Regions from separate parts of the Paenarthrobacter sp. PAE-2 genome, predicted to be linked through region 4. Evidence: riboswitches for the same ligand, from Rfam matches in the RefSeq annotation. Region 4 holds a riboswitch; each other region holds the start of a gene.
The links. A riboswitch is a leader RNA that binds a small molecule or an ion and turns the genes downstream of it on or off. The one in region 4 is predicted to bind thiamine pyrophosphate.
Positions count from the first base shown of each region.

Region 1: another riboswitch for thiamine pyrophosphate. It lies ahead of thiD (bifunctional hydroxymethylpyrimidine kinase/phosphomethylpyrimidine kinase); the one in region 4 lies ahead of thiO (glycine oxidase ThiO).
Region 2: another riboswitch for thiamine pyrophosphate. It lies ahead of OCL88_RS14050 (ECF transporter S component); the one in region 4 lies ahead of thiO (glycine oxidase ThiO).
Region 3: another riboswitch for thiamine pyrophosphate. It lies ahead of thiC (phosphomethylpyrimidine synthase ThiC); the one in region 4 lies ahead of thiO (glycine oxidase ThiO).

Region 1 covers NZ_JAPDNV010000013.1:48,380-52,411, reverse strand. The annotation lists gene OCL88_RS10450 (ribonuclease E/G) at 1-2,128, shown strand, start outside; TPP riboswitch at 2,280-2,378, shown strand; gene thiD (bifunctional hydroxymethylpyrimidine kinase/phosphomethylpyrimidine kinase) at 2,369-3,889, shown strand.
Region 2 covers NZ_JAPDNV010000022.1:35,875-39,906, forward strand. The annotation lists gene OCL88_RS14025 (Na+/H+ antiporter subunit E) at 1-539, shown strand, start outside; gene OCL88_RS14030 (monovalent cation/H+ antiporter complex subunit F) at 536-814, shown strand; gene mnhG (monovalent cation/H(+) antiporter subunit G) at 804-1,187, shown strand; gene OCL88_RS14040 (DUF4235 domain-containing protein) at 1,261-1,521, opposite strand; gene OCL88_RS14045 (NUDIX hydrolase) at 1,590-2,261, opposite strand; TPP riboswitch at 2,445-2,580, shown strand; gene OCL88_RS14050 (ECF transporter S component) at 2,658-3,278, shown strand; gene OCL88_RS14055 (ABC transporter ATP-binding protein) at 3,278-4,032, shown strand, end outside.
Region 3 covers NZ_JAPDNV010000014.1:17,117-21,148, forward strand. The annotation lists gene OCL88_RS10835 (VOC family protein) at 1-616, opposite strand, end outside; gene OCL88_RS10840 (amidohydrolase family protein) at 694-1,776, opposite strand; TPP riboswitch at 1,861-1,969, shown strand; gene thiC (phosphomethylpyrimidine synthase ThiC) at 1,964-3,796, shown strand; gene OCL88_RS10850 (alpha/beta fold hydrolase) at 3,783-4,032, opposite strand, start outside.
Region 4 covers NZ_JAPDNV010000010.1:115,189-119,220, reverse strand. The annotation lists gene OCL88_RS08900 (RNB domain-containing ribonuclease) at 1-770, opposite strand, end outside; gene OCL88_RS08895 (ferritin-like domain-containing protein) at 812-1,477, shown strand; gene thiE (thiamine phosphate synthase) at 1,474-2,136, opposite strand; TPP riboswitch at 2,164-2,281, shown strand; gene thiO (glycine oxidase ThiO) at 2,274-3,533, shown strand; gene thiS (sulfur carrier protein ThiS) at 3,530-3,766, shown strand; gene OCL88_RS08875 (thiazole synthase) at 3,769-4,032, shown strand, end outside.

The DNA of each region.
Region 1 (4,032 bases), on a different contig from region 4:
TGAACACTTTGTTTCCAAGACCCAGCAGGACTCCCTCATCGGAAACGTCTACCTGGGCAAAGTACAGAACGTCCTGCCGTCCATGGAGGCAGCGTTCGTCGACATTGGACGCGGCCGCAATGCGGTGCTCTATGCCGGCGAGGTGAACTGGGACGCGGTGAACCTTGAGGGCCAACCGCGCCGGATCGAGAACGCGCTCAAGTCCGGAGACTCCGTCCTGGTGCAGGTCACCAAGGACCCCGTGGGTCACAAGGGTGCGCGCCTGACCAGCCAGATCTCCCTGCCTGGCCGCTACCTCGTCTATGTCCCGGGCGGTTCCATGACCGGAATCTCCCGGAAACTGCCCGACGTCGAACGGAACCGCCTCAAGCGGATCCTGAAGGACCGTTTGCCGGAGAACGCCGGCGTGATTGTCCGCACGGCCGCCGAAGGCGCGTCGGAAGAGGAACTGACCCACGACATCAACCGCCTCCGGGCGCAGTGGGAAGGCATCGAGAGCCAAGCATCCTCAACCAAGGTCCTTGCCCCGGAACTGCTGTACGGCGAACCGGACCTCACCATCAAGGTGGTTCGGGACGTCTTCAACGAGGACTTCTCCAAGCTGATTGTTTCCGGCGACGAAGCCTGGGACACCATTGAGGCCTACGTTACGTACGTTGCGCCTGACCTGGTGGGTCGCTTGGAAAAGTGGACCAAGGACCAGGACATCTTTGCTGCCTGGCGCATTGACGAACAAATCCACAAGGCTCTGGAACGCAAGGTCTTCCTGCCGTCCGGCGGCTCTTTGGTGATCGACCGTACCGAGGCCATGACTGTCGTGGACGTCAACACCGGCAAGTTCACCGGCAGCGGCGGCAACTTGGAAGAGACCGTCACCAAGAACAATCTGGAAGCGGCCGAAGAGGTAGTTCGCCAGCTCCGCCTCCGTGACATCGGCGGCATCATCGTCATCGACTTCATCGATATGGTCCTGGAGTCCAACAGGGACTTGGTGCTGCGCCGGCTGGTGGAGTGCCTTGGCCGCGACCGCACCAAGCACCAGGTGGCGGAGGTGACGTCCCTGGGCCTCGTCCAGATGACGCGCAAGCGCATGGGCACAGGCTTGCTGGAGGTCTTCGGTGAGCAATGCGAGCACTGTGCCGGCCGCGGCGTGGTGACGCACGACGAGCCCGTGGAGCACCGCCGCGCGAATGTGGTGGCTGCCGAGCAGCACCGGTCCCACACCGAAGCACAGCAGCCGTCCCAGCGCAGTGAGCGTAAGCGTCGCCGCGGCAAGGGGGGCAACCAGGCACCGGAAGCTACGACGCCGGTCCAGCCGGCCGCTGCCCCGACGGCACCCGCTCCGGCTGAGTCCGTGGATCCCGCCCAGAAAGCCAAGGCAGAGGCTACCCGGGCCGCATTGGCGACGATCGCCGCTGCTGCGCACGCTGCACACCTGCACGATGACGAGGTGCACCGCGCCGAGGAAGCAGCCCGCGCCGCCGGTAAGGCGGAAGCAGGCCAGTCGGGTCCCGCCCAGGCGGATCCTGCCCGGAAGGCTCCTGCGCAGTCGGCTCCTGCCCAAGGGGATGCCGCCCAGGCCCCTGAGCAGGGCGGGCAGACGCAGGGCTCCACCCCGGCAGAAACTGCGGCCAGGGAGGGCCGTCCGGCTCCGGTACTGCGCTTCGGCGGAGAGGAAGTGGCTCTGCCTTTCGTGGAGCATCACGACGAACCTGCCAAGAAGCCTGCCATGAGCCTGGATCTGCTGGCTGAGGCCTTCTCGCACTTGGGTGGCACACCTGAGGTTGTCCCCGGGTCTGAGGTTGCCGGGTCTGGGCAGGACGCGCCCGGGAATGTTGAATCTGCTGAGGCTCCCGGGAGCGCCGACCCCTTGGCAGTCACGTCCGCTGGTACCGAACCCGTGGAGTCCCGGTCCGGCGCCCGTGGCCGGCGCGGCAGGCGGAACCGCAGCGCCAGCAGGGCCCAGGGCGCTGCCAACGAGACCAACGTTGAGCACCACGACGTTCGGGCCGCCACAGGTGGCGGGACCTCGCACGAAGCGAAGGCGCCGGCTGAGCCGGCAAAGAAGCCAACTGCAGCATCGGAGCCGATCATCCTGGGGGTGGGTGTTCCGGCGTCGGAGCTGTAAACAGGCACTGAAGACACAGGTGGAACGAAGGCCGCGCAGCGCATGCTGTGCGGCCTTCGTCGTGCAACGGGTCATCATCCGCCCGCTGGGGTCATATCCAGGCCGTTAGCCGCCGGGGTTCCCGGCGTGAGGGGCTTCCGGGCTAGGCTAGGACACTGACACGGGGTGCCGGGCATTGGGCCGGGCTGAGATCCAGACCCGTTGAACCTGTCCGGTTAGCACCGGCGAAGGGATGTCTCCATGACTTCAATGTCGTCTTCTGCTGTTTATCCGTTGCCAGCGGTCATCCGTACACATCCGAGGGTGTTGAGCATTGCTGGTTCGGACCCCTCCGGCGGGGCGGGGATCCAAGCGGACCTTAAAAGCATTGCTGCGCACGGCGGCTACGGTATGGCCGCCATCACCGCGCTGACGGCCCAGAACACGCGGGGCGTCAGCGGTGTGCATGTGCCGCCGGTGGAATTCCTCCGCCAGCAGTTGGAAACCGTCAGCAGCGACGTCGCTATCGACGCCGTGAAGATCGGGATGCTCGGTGATGCCGCCGTCATCAACGAGGTCCGGACCTGGCTTGCCAAGGTACGTCCCGCCGTCGTGGTCCTGGACCCGGTGATGGTGGCCACCAGCGGTGACCGGCTGCTGCGGGAATCAGCCGAGGCAGCGTTGCGTGACCTTCTGCCGATGGCGGACCTCATTACACCCAACCTTCCGGAACTGGCCATGCTGCTGGGGGAACCCGAAGCGGAGGACTGGCCTGCGGCGCTGGACCAGGGCAAACGGTTGGCCGGGGAGTGCGGCAATACGGTGCTGGTCAAGGGAGGCCACTTGCCGGGGGCGCAGTGTCCGGATGCGCTTATCAATACCAGCGGTTTGCTGCGTCAGGACGTGATCGAAGTCGGGGGCCCGCGCGTTCAGACACGGAACAGCCACGGCACCGGCTGCTCGTTGTCCTCGGCCCTGGCCACTGTCCAGGCAAGAACAGGAGATTGGGAGGCGTCCCTGCGCGAAGTCAAGCCCTGGTTGCGCGAGGCGCTGATGAGGGCTGACGACCTTGAAGTGGGCCAGGGGAGCGGTCCGATCCACCATTTCCACCACCTCGGGGAATCATCCCGGCCCGGAGCCTTCGCTGCTCTCCTGTGGAAGGAAGCCGCTGTGGAGCTGGAAGCCATCCACGGGCTTGCCTTCATACGGGACTTGGGGTCCGGGGAGTTGCCGGAGTCCGAGTTCAGCTACTACCTGGCACAGGACGCCCTTTACCTCAACGGGTATTCCAGGGTGCTTGCCCGGGCGGGTGCCCTCGCTCCGACGGAAGAAGAGCAGCTGTTCTGGGCCCGGGGTTCCCAACAGTGCCTGGACGTGGAATCCGAATTGCACCGGAATTGGCTGAGCGGCCGTGAAGCGACGACGCAGAGCGGCCCCGTCACCAAGGCCTATGTGGACCATCTGGTGGCGTCATCTGCTTCGGGAAGCTACGGCGTCCTGCTTGCTGCGGTCCTGCCCTGCTACTGGCTGTATGCGGAAGTGGGGCAGCAATTGCATGCCAACTTCGTCCAAGCCGGTTCCCCGGAGAACCATCCCTACGCGGATTGGCTGAGGACCTATGCAGACGAGGATTTTGCGGAGGCGACGAGGAAGGCGATTGCTCTCACGGATGCCGCAGCAGCTGCGGCATCCGGCCGTGAACGGGCTGCCATGAAGGAAGCCTTCGTCCAGTCATGCCGCTACGAGACCGCGTTCTTTGATGCGCCAAGACTGCATTCGTAACCCGGACTCCGCGCGTCGGATGGGAAATCAACGGCAAGGCCACGTAGAGGCTGTAAGCTGTATGGGCACGGTGCCGGGAACGTCCGTTCCTACTGGTGACAAGCGTCACGTGGTGGCTTCCGGACCCGGCCTCATTTGCAGCT
Region 2 (4,032 bases), on a different contig from region 4:
CCGAACTGCCGCTGCTCGTATGGCTCGTCATCGTGTGGGGTGCCCTCTGGCGGGACTTCAGCCCGGGCAACCTGCTGTTCGGTGCGTTGATTGCGATCATTGTGGCCAAGCTGTTCTACCTTCCGCCCGTGGAGCTCAGTGGGCGGTTCAATGTGCTCCGGGCATTCCGCTTCGCCCTCATGTTCCTCGGCAAAGTGGCGGCAGCGAGCTTCCTGGTCCTCTACTTGGCCGTGGTCAAAGGGCCCAGCGTGCGCAGCGCCATCGTAGCTGTTCCGTTGCGGAGCCATTCCGACCTCATGGTGACGGCCACCGGCCACGTCATTTCGCTGATTCCGGGCTCGCTGGTGGTGGAAGTGGACCGCTCTACGTCCACCCTGTACCTGCACGCCCTGAACATGAAAACCGAAGAGGACATCCAGAAGATCCGCCGGGAGGTCCAGGACATCGAAGCCAGACTGATCCGGATCATGGGAACCCGTGAGGAACTGGATGCGCTGCAAAGCGAGCAGCGGCCAGGCGTGAAAGGGGCAGCGCTATGAAGGAACTTGTACTGGTGGTTACGGCGGTGATCCTGAGCCTGGCGGCTGCCGGGGCCATCATCCGGATCGCGGTCGGCCCGTCACTCCTGGACCGCGTGTTGGCTTCGGACGTCCTGCTGGCCATCCTTGGCGCGGCGCTGGCTATCGACATGGCCGTGAACCGCCACTTGAACAACCTCATGTTGCTGGTTGCCTTGGCCGTCATTGGATTCATTGGATCCGTAACGGTTGCCCGCTTCGTGGCCGACAGAAGGGGTCAAAGCAATGAGTCCTGATGCGACAGGCATGGACGCAGTCATTGATGGCGTGACCGCCGTCTTTCTGGTGGTGGGCGCGTTGATGTCCCTGGGCGCCGCTATTGGCTTGCTGCGTTTTCCCGACCTGATGAGCCGCATGCACGCCGCCACCAAGCCCCAGGTCCTGGGGCTGTTCCTGATGCTGGCCTCCATAGGGCTGCAGATGAGGACGTGGTGGGTGTGGCCGGTCCTGCTGGTGGCCTGGATCTTCCAGCTGCTCACCGCGCCAGTCTCCGCGCACATGGTGGGCCGCTCCGCGTACCGCACCAAGCATGGACACCGGGAACTGCTGACCAAGGATGAACTGGAAGCAGTGGTCCAGCGGGCAGCCGAAAGCCAGAAGGAGAACTGACACCCGTTCCCTGCGTACCCTGACGGGTGCCAAGGACGGGTGTCAGCGACGCGTGTCAGGAAACCGGGAACTCCTAGATGATGTCCTGTGACTTCGCGAAGCGGGCAATGGCACGCTGGGTTCCGCGGCTGGTGAGCACCTGGATGAGCGTGCTGACGAAAGCCGACACCAACGCGAAGGTCAGGGCTGAGCGGAGGCTCGTCTCGACGTCGTCGTGGCCTGTGGGCGGCTTGTGGCCTGTGGCCTTTTCCCAACCCTTGTTCACCAGTTTGGTGCCAAGGAAACCCGCGCCGAGGCTCACGCCGGCACCCAGAAGCTTGAAGAAGAAGTTCATGACCTCAGCCTAGCGGCACGGCAGTGGCGGTCGCGTGCGGAAGCCGTGGCATTCAGGGGGACCGCGGTTTACTGCTTGTTCCCGCGTTCCTTCAGGAACGCAGCCATGGAGCCCGGAGGTGACAGGACGGGCCGCACTTGGTGCTCGGCCTGCCACACGGCCTCCACGCTGTGGAACTCCGAGATCTCCTTGAGCAGGAAATAGGTTGGCGGCATGAGCTGAAGCTTGCCCTCTGCCTCGGCCGCCAGGATGCCTTCCACCGGCATCCAGAGTGACTGCCAGGCCTCCGTGGTTTGGTGCTGCGGTTCGGCTCCGGGGGCGGGCCTGGCCACGTAGAAGTAGGTGTCGAAGCGCTTGGGCATGTCCGTGGGCGTCACCCAGTTGGCCCAAGGGCGGAGCTGGGAGGCGTCGAGGGTCAGCCCTGCTTCCTCGAACACTTCGCGGATGGCAGCCGCCAACACCGTGCCGGCTTGCGCATACGGGTCGGAGGCTGCGATCGAGCTCATCGCCCAATCGGCCGCATGCCTTTCCAGCAGTTCGGAGGAGTAGTCCCAGCCCTCCGCGTCCGAGGCATCGACGCGACCGCCGGGGAACACCACCATGCCTGCTGCAAAGTCCATGGAAGAGACCCTGTGCTGGACAAAGGCTTCCAGTCCCGCCGCCGCATCCCGGAGCAGGATCACGCTGGCGGCAAGACGGGGTTCGGCCACGGGGGTGTCCTTGGCTGGCTGTTCTGTCATGGGATGGGCGCCCCTCTTGCTGCTGTGAATCCGGTGTGCTGAACCTGCTGGCCCCATTCTCTCAGGTGTGCAGCGCAGCCGGTCGCGGCTGTGCGCCCGTGAAACAGCAAAAAGGTTTATGACCGGGCCCATAACCCGGCGCACCCCTTCCGGTGTAAACTGGGCACGCCCACAAGGGCAGATTGATAACGACAGGGGAGCGCCGCCGTCGAACCTGCAGGCATGCAGGAGACGCGAGGGCGCTGAGAGTGCGGACAGCCGCAGACCCTCGAACCTGATCCGGTTAGTACCGGCGCAAGGGAGTCGAGCTTCTCAGAGTGTCCGGAACCGGATGGCAGCAGGCCGCCGGGAATACCGGGGAGCACTTTCCCCTCCTGTAACCTCAGGAGGCTAAGAATGACCACGTCAAGCGTGAAGAAGGCCGGCAACAGCTGGCGCGTTGTAGACATTGTGGTGGCGGCGCTGATTGCCATCGCAGGCGGAGTGATCTTCTGGGCCTGGTCCCAGGGCGCCGCACTCGTATCCGTTCCCATGAATGCTGCTTATCCGCCCCTCACCGGCCTGATCGCCGGTGGGTGGATGATCCCGGCCGTGCTGGGCATGCTCATCATCCGCAAACCGGGAGCAGCGCTGTTCTGCGAAGCCGTCGCAGCAACGGGTGAGCTCATCATGGGGTCCCAGTACGGCACCACGGTCCTGATCTCCGGTGTCCTTCAGGGCCTCGGCGCGGAACTGATCTTCGCCGCCTTCCGCTACAAGAAGTTCAACCTCCCGGTGGCCCTCCTCGCGGGTGCCGGGGCAGGACTGTTCTGCGGCCTCAACGATTCCTTCATGCCGTGGGGCTGGAACATCGCCTACGAAGCCGTCGACAAGCTGGCCTACATCGCCTTCACCACCATTTCGGGTGCAATCATCGCCGGGGCACTGTCCTGGGTGGCCACCCGCGGGCTCGCGTCCACGGGCGTCCTGAGCTCCTTCGCGTCCCGGAAAGCCGCGTCAGAGCCAGTCTTCAACTGATGGGACCGGCACAGGTACGGCCCGCCGCCATCTCCGCCAACGGCTGGGGCTGGCGGCATTCCGGCCGGACGGTACCAGCCATCCAGGGGCTGGACCTGCAGATCGAACCCGGGGAACGGGTTCTGCTGCTGGGGCCGTCCGGCGCCGGCAAATCGACGTTCCTGCACGCCCTCGCCGGGGTGCTGGGCGATGAGGAAGACGACGCGGACGAGACCGGTTCCCTCCTCATTGACGGTGCGGCACCTCGCGAACAGCGGGGCCGGGCCGGGCTCATGCAGCAGGACCCGGAAACGCAAGTAGTCCTGTCGCGCGTGGGCGACGACGTCGCTTTCGGCGCCGAGAACCTTGCCGTGCCCCGGGACGACATTTGGGCCCGGGTCCATGAAGCGCTCGACGACGTCGGGTTGCGTACCGCTGTCGGCGACGGCCTCGCGTTGGACCACCCGACGGCGGCTCTTTCCGGCGGACAGAAGCAGCGCCTGGCGCTGGCCGGGATCCTGGCGATGCGGCCGGGGCTGATCCTGCTCGATGAACCAACGGCGAATCTGGACCCGGCCGGCGTGCTGGAAGTCCGGGACGCAGTTCGCCGCTGCCTGGAGAAGACCGGTGCCACGCTGGTGGTTGTAGAACACCGGGTGTCCGTATGGAAGGACTTGGTTGACCGCATCGTGGTCCTCCAGCCGGGCTCGGCCGGTGGCGGAGTGCTGTTGGACGGCCCTCCCGATCAGGTGCTCGCCGAAGCCCGGAGCATGCT
Region 3 (4,032 bases), on a different contig from region 4:
ACCCCGCGGTCTTTTCAAAGCCAAGGGTGTCAACGTAGAACTTTCGCGCTGTGGCAACATCGCCCACTTGGAGGTGGACGTGCCCGATCCCGGCCGAGGCCCCCTGCTGCCCCACGATGGCGGCCTCGCTCAGGTGTTGCTGGAGGTACGCCTGCGGAGGCAGCGCCACGTTGTCCATGACCACGTTCTTGCCGTCCCATTGCCAGACGTTCCTCGGCTTGTCGTAGTACAACTCGATGCCGTTGCCTTCGGGGTCGGTGAAGTAGAAGGCTTCGCTCACCAAGTGGTCGGCACTGCCAACGAACGCGCGGGGTTCGTACTGCGCGGCCGTGGCAATGGTGGCGGCGAGGGACGCTTGGTCCTCGAACAGGACTGCCGTGTGGAACAGCCCCGCTTCCCCGCGCCCGGGCAGCTGCAAGCCCGCTGCGGGAGCCAGGTGGACCACCGGCTTCCCCAGGCGGCCCAGGTACAGGCCGCCGTCCTGCTCCGCTATGACCTGCAGGCCGAGGGCGCGCTGGTAATAGTCGCTCATCACCTTCATGTCGCCGACCCTGAGCATGACCGTGCCCATGGTGAGTTCGGCTGGCAGGAGGTCCTGGCTGGATGGCGTGGTCATGTGATGCTCCCGGTAGTTCGGCGGCCGCCTTTCGGCACGTTCTACCTTACTAAATTACTTGAAGCTTCAATTTATTCCTAACGGACGATGGTGCCCCGCAGAACCACGTGGCTAAGTTCACGCACGGTAGTCAGGGCGCGGCGGGGATCCTCCCTGCAAAGCACGACGTCGGCACTCGCTCCTTCGCTGACGCCCTCGGCTCCCAGCCACCTCCGGGCGCCCCACGCAGCAGCCTCGAGGACCGCTGAAGGCGGCAGGCCGGCGTCGTGCAGTTCCTGCATCTCGTCGGCTATGCGGCCATGCTTGATGACGCTCCCGGCATCAGTGCCGGCATAGATGGAAACACCGGCTTCATAGGCTTCGAGGACCCGTTCGCGCCGGCGCTCCCACAATGCGGTCATGTGCTGCGCGTAGTCGGGAAACTTGGGCCCGGCCTGGGCCGCGATATCGGGGAACGTGGCAATGTTGACCAAGGTGGGAACGATCGGGACACCCTGTTCCACAAGCCGCGGGATGTGCCGCGGCAGGAGCCCGGTGGCATGCTCGATGCAGTCAATGCCGGCATCGAGCACGTCATCCAAGGTTTCTTCCGCGAAGCAATGCGCTGTTACCCGTGCGCCCTCGTCGTGGGCTGCAGCGATGGCATCCTTGACCACCGCCGCCGGAAAAGAAGGTGCCAGGTCTCCGACGCCGCGGTCGATCCAGTCGCCAACCAGCTTGACCCAACCGTCGCCGTCGCGCGCTTCCTTTCGTACGGTTTCCACCAGCTGTTCCGGCTCCACTTCGTGGCCGAGGCCACGCAGGTAGCGCCGGCTCCTCGCAATGTGCCGCCCCGCCCGGATCAGCCTGGGCAGGTCCGTACGCTGCTGGACCCACCTCGTATTGGCCGGGGAGCCGGCATCCCGGACCAGCAACGTCCCGGCGGACAAATCGGTACGGGCCTGCTCCAGGGTAGTGGCCTCATCCACCGCCCCACCGGCTCCCAGGCCGATGTGGCAATGTGCATCAACGAATCCGGGCAGGACCCAGCCCTCCAGCACGGTATCCGGGGCCGTTTCGGGACGGCTGAAGGTCAGGCGGCCGTCCACGGACCACAGGCCCCGGCGTTCCTCATGCGCGGAAACCAGCACCGGACCGCTGAATTCAATGATGTTCGGCATGGCAGAAGCTTAGTGCCGGCGGCCTCAGTCCGGATCCGGACCGCATATGACTGGGAGCACCCGCCGCAGCTGTGGTAGCTTCGTCCCTGACCACACGGGAGCCCCTGCAGGGGCTGAGAAAAGGACTGAAGCAGTCTGCGACCGTTGAACCTGTCCGGGTAATGCCGGCGAAGGAAGTGAGTAATCCTTGAGCACCACAGAAACACAGCACAGCCCTGCCCAAAACCTGACTGCTGCCGGTGGGGACGCCGTCACGCAGTCGCTGAAATCCCACTCGCTTGCCTGGGTGGAGGACCCTGGCCACGGCATCCGCGTCCCGGTGACCGAGATTGCCTTGGAGCCCTCCCCCAACGGGAAGGCCAACGATCCCCTGAGGGTGTACCGCACGGCAGGGCCGGGCAGCGATCCCGTCGTCGGGCTTGAACCCTTCAGGGCGGCATGGATCCAGGCGCGCGGCGATACGGAAAGCTACACGGGCCGGGAACGCAACCTGCTCGACGACGGCAAGTCAGCCGTGCGCCGCGGTGCGGCTTCAGCGGAATGGAAGGGCGCGCAGCCCGTGCCCCGCCGCGCCGTCGACGGCAAAAGGGTCACCCAGATGCACTATGCCCGGCAGGGCGTGGTCACCCCGGAGATGCGCTTTGTGGCCTTGCGGGAGAACTGCGACGTTGAACTGGTCCGCAGCGAGGTGGCCGCCGGCCGCGCCATCATCCCCAGCAACATCAACCACCCCGAGTCCGAGCCCATGATCATCGGCAAGGCATTCCTGGTGAAGATCAACGCCAACATCGGGAACTCAGCCGTGACGAGCTCGATCGCCGAGGAAGTGGACAAGCTGCAGTGGGCCACCCAGTGGGGAGCGGACACCGTCATGGACCTCTCCACAGGAGATGACATCCACACCACCCGTGAATGGATCATCCGGAACTCCCCCGTTCCCATCGGCACCGTCCCCATCTACCAGGCCCTGGAGAAGGTCAACGGCGAGGCGAACAAGCTGACGTGGGAAATATTCCGGGACACCGTGATCGAACAATGCGAACAGGGTGTGGACTATATGACCATCCACGCCGGCGTCCTGCTCCGGTACGTGCCGCTGACAGCCAACCGGGTGACCGGAATTGTTTCCCGCGGCGGCTCCATCATGGCCGGCTGGTGCCTTGCCCACCACCAGGAAAACTTCCTCTACACGCATTTCGACGAACTGTGCGAAATCTTCGCCAAGTATGACGTTGCCTTCTCTCTCGGAGATGGACTGCGGCCCGGCGCCACCGCGGACGCCAATGATGCCGCACAGTTCGCGGAACTGGATACCTTGGCGGAGCTGACGGAGCGGGCCTGGGAGTACGACGTCCAGGTCATGGTCGAAGGCCCGGGCCACATTCCGTTCCATTTGGTGCGGGAGAACGTGGAAAGGCAACAGCGGTTGTGCAAGGGCGCGCCGTTCTACACCCTGGGCCCGTTGGTGACTGACGTCGCGCCAGGCTACGACCACATCACCTCGGCCATCGGTGCTACGGAAATCGCCAGGTACGGCACAGCGATGCTTTGCTACGTGACCCCCAAGGAACATCTGGGGCTGCCGAACAAGGACGACGTCAAAACCGGAGTCATCACGTACAAGATTGCAGCCCACGCCGCAGACCTGGCCAAGGGCCACCCCGGCGCGCACGAACGCGACGACGCGCTGTCCAAAGCGCGGTTCGAGTTCAGGTGGAGGGACCAGTTCGCGCTCTCACTGGACCCGGTGACAGCGGAGTCCTTCCACGATGAGACGCTTCCCGCTGAACCCGCCAAGACCGCGCACTTCTGTTCCATGTGCGGGCCGAAGTTCTGCTCCATGCGCATCAGCCAGGACATCCGCGATGAATACGGTTCCGCCGAGGCCCAGGCGGCCATAGCGGAGATGTACAACGGAATGCGCGAAAAGAGCGAGGAGTTCCTGGCAACCGGAGGCAAGGTCTACCTGCCCGAACTCCAGATGCCGGCCCGCGGTGAACAGCGGCTCACGACGCCCTGACCGACATACCCCGCCCGACGTCGGCAATGAAGGACCGGATGAACCGGTCGCCGTCCGCGGAGTCCTGGGGACGGTGCCCTCCTGCAGCTACGCGGTGGAGGGCACCGGTATCCCTCAAATACCCGGCAATTTCCTCGTACAACGGCTCCCAGCCACCGGTCAGCACCAGCGTGGGAACACCGGGCACAATGTGCAGGGGCACTTCCCACGGCGGGGCCTGCAACCTCAAACGCCGG
Region 4 (4,032 bases):
ATCAATTGGGCCGCAGCCATTCCGGTCATCAGGGACATCTGGGCGTTCCAGTCCTCGATCGGCAGCGAGGGAGCAGCCACGATCCGGTAGTCGCCGTCGGTGACCTGGACGATCTCCTGTTCGGGCATGTTCAGGCTCGCCCCGCCGCGTTTGCGCTCGAGTTTGACCCGCTTCAGGCCCACTTCCTTCAGGAGCATGAGGACCTCGGGGGCGGTTCCCGCATCGATCTGCTTCTGTGCACCCTTGTAGCTGAGCTTTGCACGGCTGCGAACGGTGGCCCGCTCCACGGACATGGAGACCACTTCCGCGTTGTGGTCGAGGTCGAAGTCCCACACGAAGGCGCTGCATTCCTGCTCTGCCAGGAGGCTCCCGGCATGCTCGCTGATGACGTCCGGATGCAGCGGGACCCTTCCGTCCGGTGCGTAGAACGTTTGTCCGCGCCGCCGCGTTTCGGCGTCCAAGGCTCCGCCGGGGGCCACGAAGGACGGCACGTCGGCAATTGCGTACAGGACCTTGTAACCGGCATCGTTCCGCTGAATGAACAGCGCTTGGTCCAGATCGGTGGAAGTCGCGGGGTCTATGGTCACGAACGGCACGTCCAGCAGGCTACGGGGCGGCAACTGCAGGTTTTGAACCGCCTGGCGCGCTTCATGCTCGGCGTCGGCAGGGTAGTCGCCGGGTAGTTCCAGCTCGCTCCTCAAGGCAGCCAGGGAGGCAGCGAGCCGGTCGGAAGAATCGTCGACGTTGGGCGCTATCCGATGATGTGACACGAAAGTCAGACTAGCCCGAAAACGGCGGATAGTCTTGGACCATGGGCACGTCCACTCTTGGCGGAATTCCCGCGGACGTTCTCCCGGCAGAGCTGCTGGGAGCCATGGCCTATGGCGAATTGTCAGCGTTCGGGCGGTTGTCCGCGGACTCCCGCTTCGCCCCTACCCTCCGGGACCGGGCTACCTTTGCCAAGATCGCGGTCGGTGCATTCGGCAACTATGCGTTGATCAGCGGCCGGCTTACCGAGATGGGGCGGGACCCCGAGGACGCCATGCTTCGCTTCCAGCCGTCATTCGATCACTTCCACGAACGCACCCCGCCAGGGGACTGGTACGAGTCTGTTCTGAAGGCGTACATCATCGACACGGTGTCCTCGGACTTCTACAGGACGGTGTCCGCCTTCCTGGATGCCGGGACACAGCAATTCGTCCGGAAAGTCGCTTCTGCGGACCAAGCCACCGAGGCGTTGCGCATCCTCCTCATGCGGGCCCTGAGGGACGATCCCAGGTTGGCTTCGCGCCTTGCCCTATGGGGCCGAAGGCTGGTCGGCGAGGCCCTCACCCAGGTGCAACGGGTGGCGTTGGAGCACCCGGACCTGCGTGCCGTACTTCATGACGGACAGGCCAAGGCGGAGGTACGCCGGTTGACGGCGGAACTCGCCGATCACCACGGGCGCCGGATGACGGGCCTCGGACTGACTGCCTAGGCGTCCAGGGCTTCGAGCAGCGCTTTGGCCGCCGCCGTCGGGTCTTCTGCGTCGGTGATGGCGCGGACTACGACGACGCGGCTGGCTCCTGCCGCAACCACCTGCTCCACATTAGAAAGATCGATCCCGCCAATGGCAAACCAGGGAAGGGCGGATCCTGCGCGTTCCACAGCTTCGGCGGCATATGTGACCAAGCCCAGGCCCACTGGCGTCCGGCCCGGTTTGGTGGGTGTGGCCCAGAGGGGACCGACGCAGAAGTAGTCCAGTCCTGCACTGCCCGACGAAGCCGCAATGGCCGCGTCCACCTGATCAGGCCCATGCGTGGAGAGACCTATGGCGGTGGTGTCCCCGAGCAGCTGCCGGGCCACGGGCAGCGGGAGGTCCTTTTGGCCCACGTGGAACACGGGAGCCCCGGAAACACGGGCGATATCAGCCCGGTCGTTGACCGCCCAGAGCTTGGAATGCCGGGCGGCAACTTTGTTCAGGACCTCGAGCAACTCCAGTTCCTCGGCGGCCTCAAGGGTCTTGTCACGGAGCTGGATGATGTCCACGCCGCCTTCGAACGCGGCGTCCACAAAGTCTTCGAAATCGCCTTGCCGCCGGCGGGCATCGGTGCAGAGGTAGAGGCGGGCGTCGGTGAGGAGATCAGGCTGGGTCATGGAAACCAGAGTAGTTCCTCTAAACTGGGCACGTACTGCGGGAGCCGTGACAGCGTCATATGACCGTCCGGCTGAGAGGGCTTCAGAGCCGACCGCTTGACCTGATCCGGCTAATACCGGCGTAGGGAAGGAAACCAATGGCAGAAGCCATCCAAGCAGACGTTGCCGTCATCGGCGCAGGCGTAGTCGGCCTGGGCATCGCATACCGGATCCGGGCCACAGGCCGTTCCGTGGCCCTCATCGATCCGCGCCCCGCCAGTGGAGCAACCTTTGCAGCGGCCGGGATGCTGGCCCCCGTGAGCGAACTCCACTACCAGGAAGAAGATCTCCTGGAACTGATGCTCGAATCGTCCAGATTGTGGCCAACGTTCGTGTCCGGATTGTCCGGTACCGGCGTCACCACCGGCTACAGCACGACGTCGACGCTCGCGGTGGGTGCCGATGCCGCCGATCGACGGGCGCTCGCCGATCTGCGCTCCGTGCAACAGGCGGCGGGGCTCACAGTGGAGCCGTTGATGCTGCGGGACGCGCGGCAGCGCGAGCCGCTGCTCAGCCCCGGAATCTCATGCGCTTTCGATATCCCGGCCGACCACCAAGTGGACCCCCGCCGGCTGGCGGAGTGCATACTCGCCGGATTGGCCGCGCACACCCCGTCGGATGCCACATGGGTCCCGGGCGCAAGCAGCGGGTTCCAGCTGGCAGCGGCGGCCCGGCGGCTGCTGTGGGAGGGTGACCGCGTTGTAGGCGCTGAACTCTCCACCGGCCAAGTGGTAGCGGCAAGGGAAACCGTGCTGGCCAATGGCTTGGCGGCTGCGGCGACCGGCGGACTTCCTGAGGACCTGCACCTGCCGCTCAGGCCGGTTTACGGAGACATCCTCAGGCTCCGGGTACCGAAGGACCTGCGGCCGTTGCTGACCTCCACAGTCCGCGGAATGGTGCGGGGAGTGCCGGTGTACATCGTGCCCCGCGAGGACGGGACCGTGGTGATCGGGGCAACCCAACGCGAGGACGGGCTTTCGACGGGATCGAATGCGGTGTCTGCCGGCGGCGTGTACCAGCTGCTTCGGGACGCCCAGGTCCTGGTCCCCGCAGTCGGTGAGCTGGAACTCATCGAAGTGACAGCCCGGGCACGGCCGGGAACACCGGACAACGCCCCGCTCCTGGGGCGGGTGGGTGCGCCGGACGGCGCCGTCCGGGGCCTGATCATAGCCACGGGTTTCTTCCGCCACGGCGTACTCCTGACCCCCATAGCCGCACAGATCGTGGCCGGCTTGCTCGACGGTTCCGCGGATGACCGGTGGGTCCGGTTCCGTCCGGATCGTTTTTCTCCGCAAGGCGCCCTCGCCGGGCGCGGCATTCCAACACCATCCATCGCTTCCACCAAGGAAACAGCATGAACATCACACTCAATGGCGCCCGGCACACCGTGGCCGATGGCGCATCCGTCAGCACCCTGGTCACGTCCGTTACGGGCCGCATCCTCGACCCGAGCGGACAGGCGGCCGACGGCGGCAAGCTGGGTGTCGCCGTCGCGCGCAATGCGGAGGTGGTCCCGCGTAGCCAGTGGGCAGCAACGAACCTCGCCGACGGCGATGAACTCGAACTCGTTACCGCAGTCCAGGGAGGCTGACCATGACTATCCTCAACACCGAAACCACTACTGACACGCTGGAAATCGACGGTGTCGCCTTCAGTTCGCGGCTCATTATGGGCACCGGTGGTGCCCCGAGCCTGGACGGTTTGGGGGCGGCCCTGGTTGCTTCCGGTACGGAGCTCACCACGGTGGCCATGCGCCGCTACTCGCCGGCCGAGACGGGCTCGCTGTTCCAACTGCTGGTGGACAACAACATCCGGGTGCTGCCCAACACGGCAGGTTGTTTCACTGCCAAGGACGCT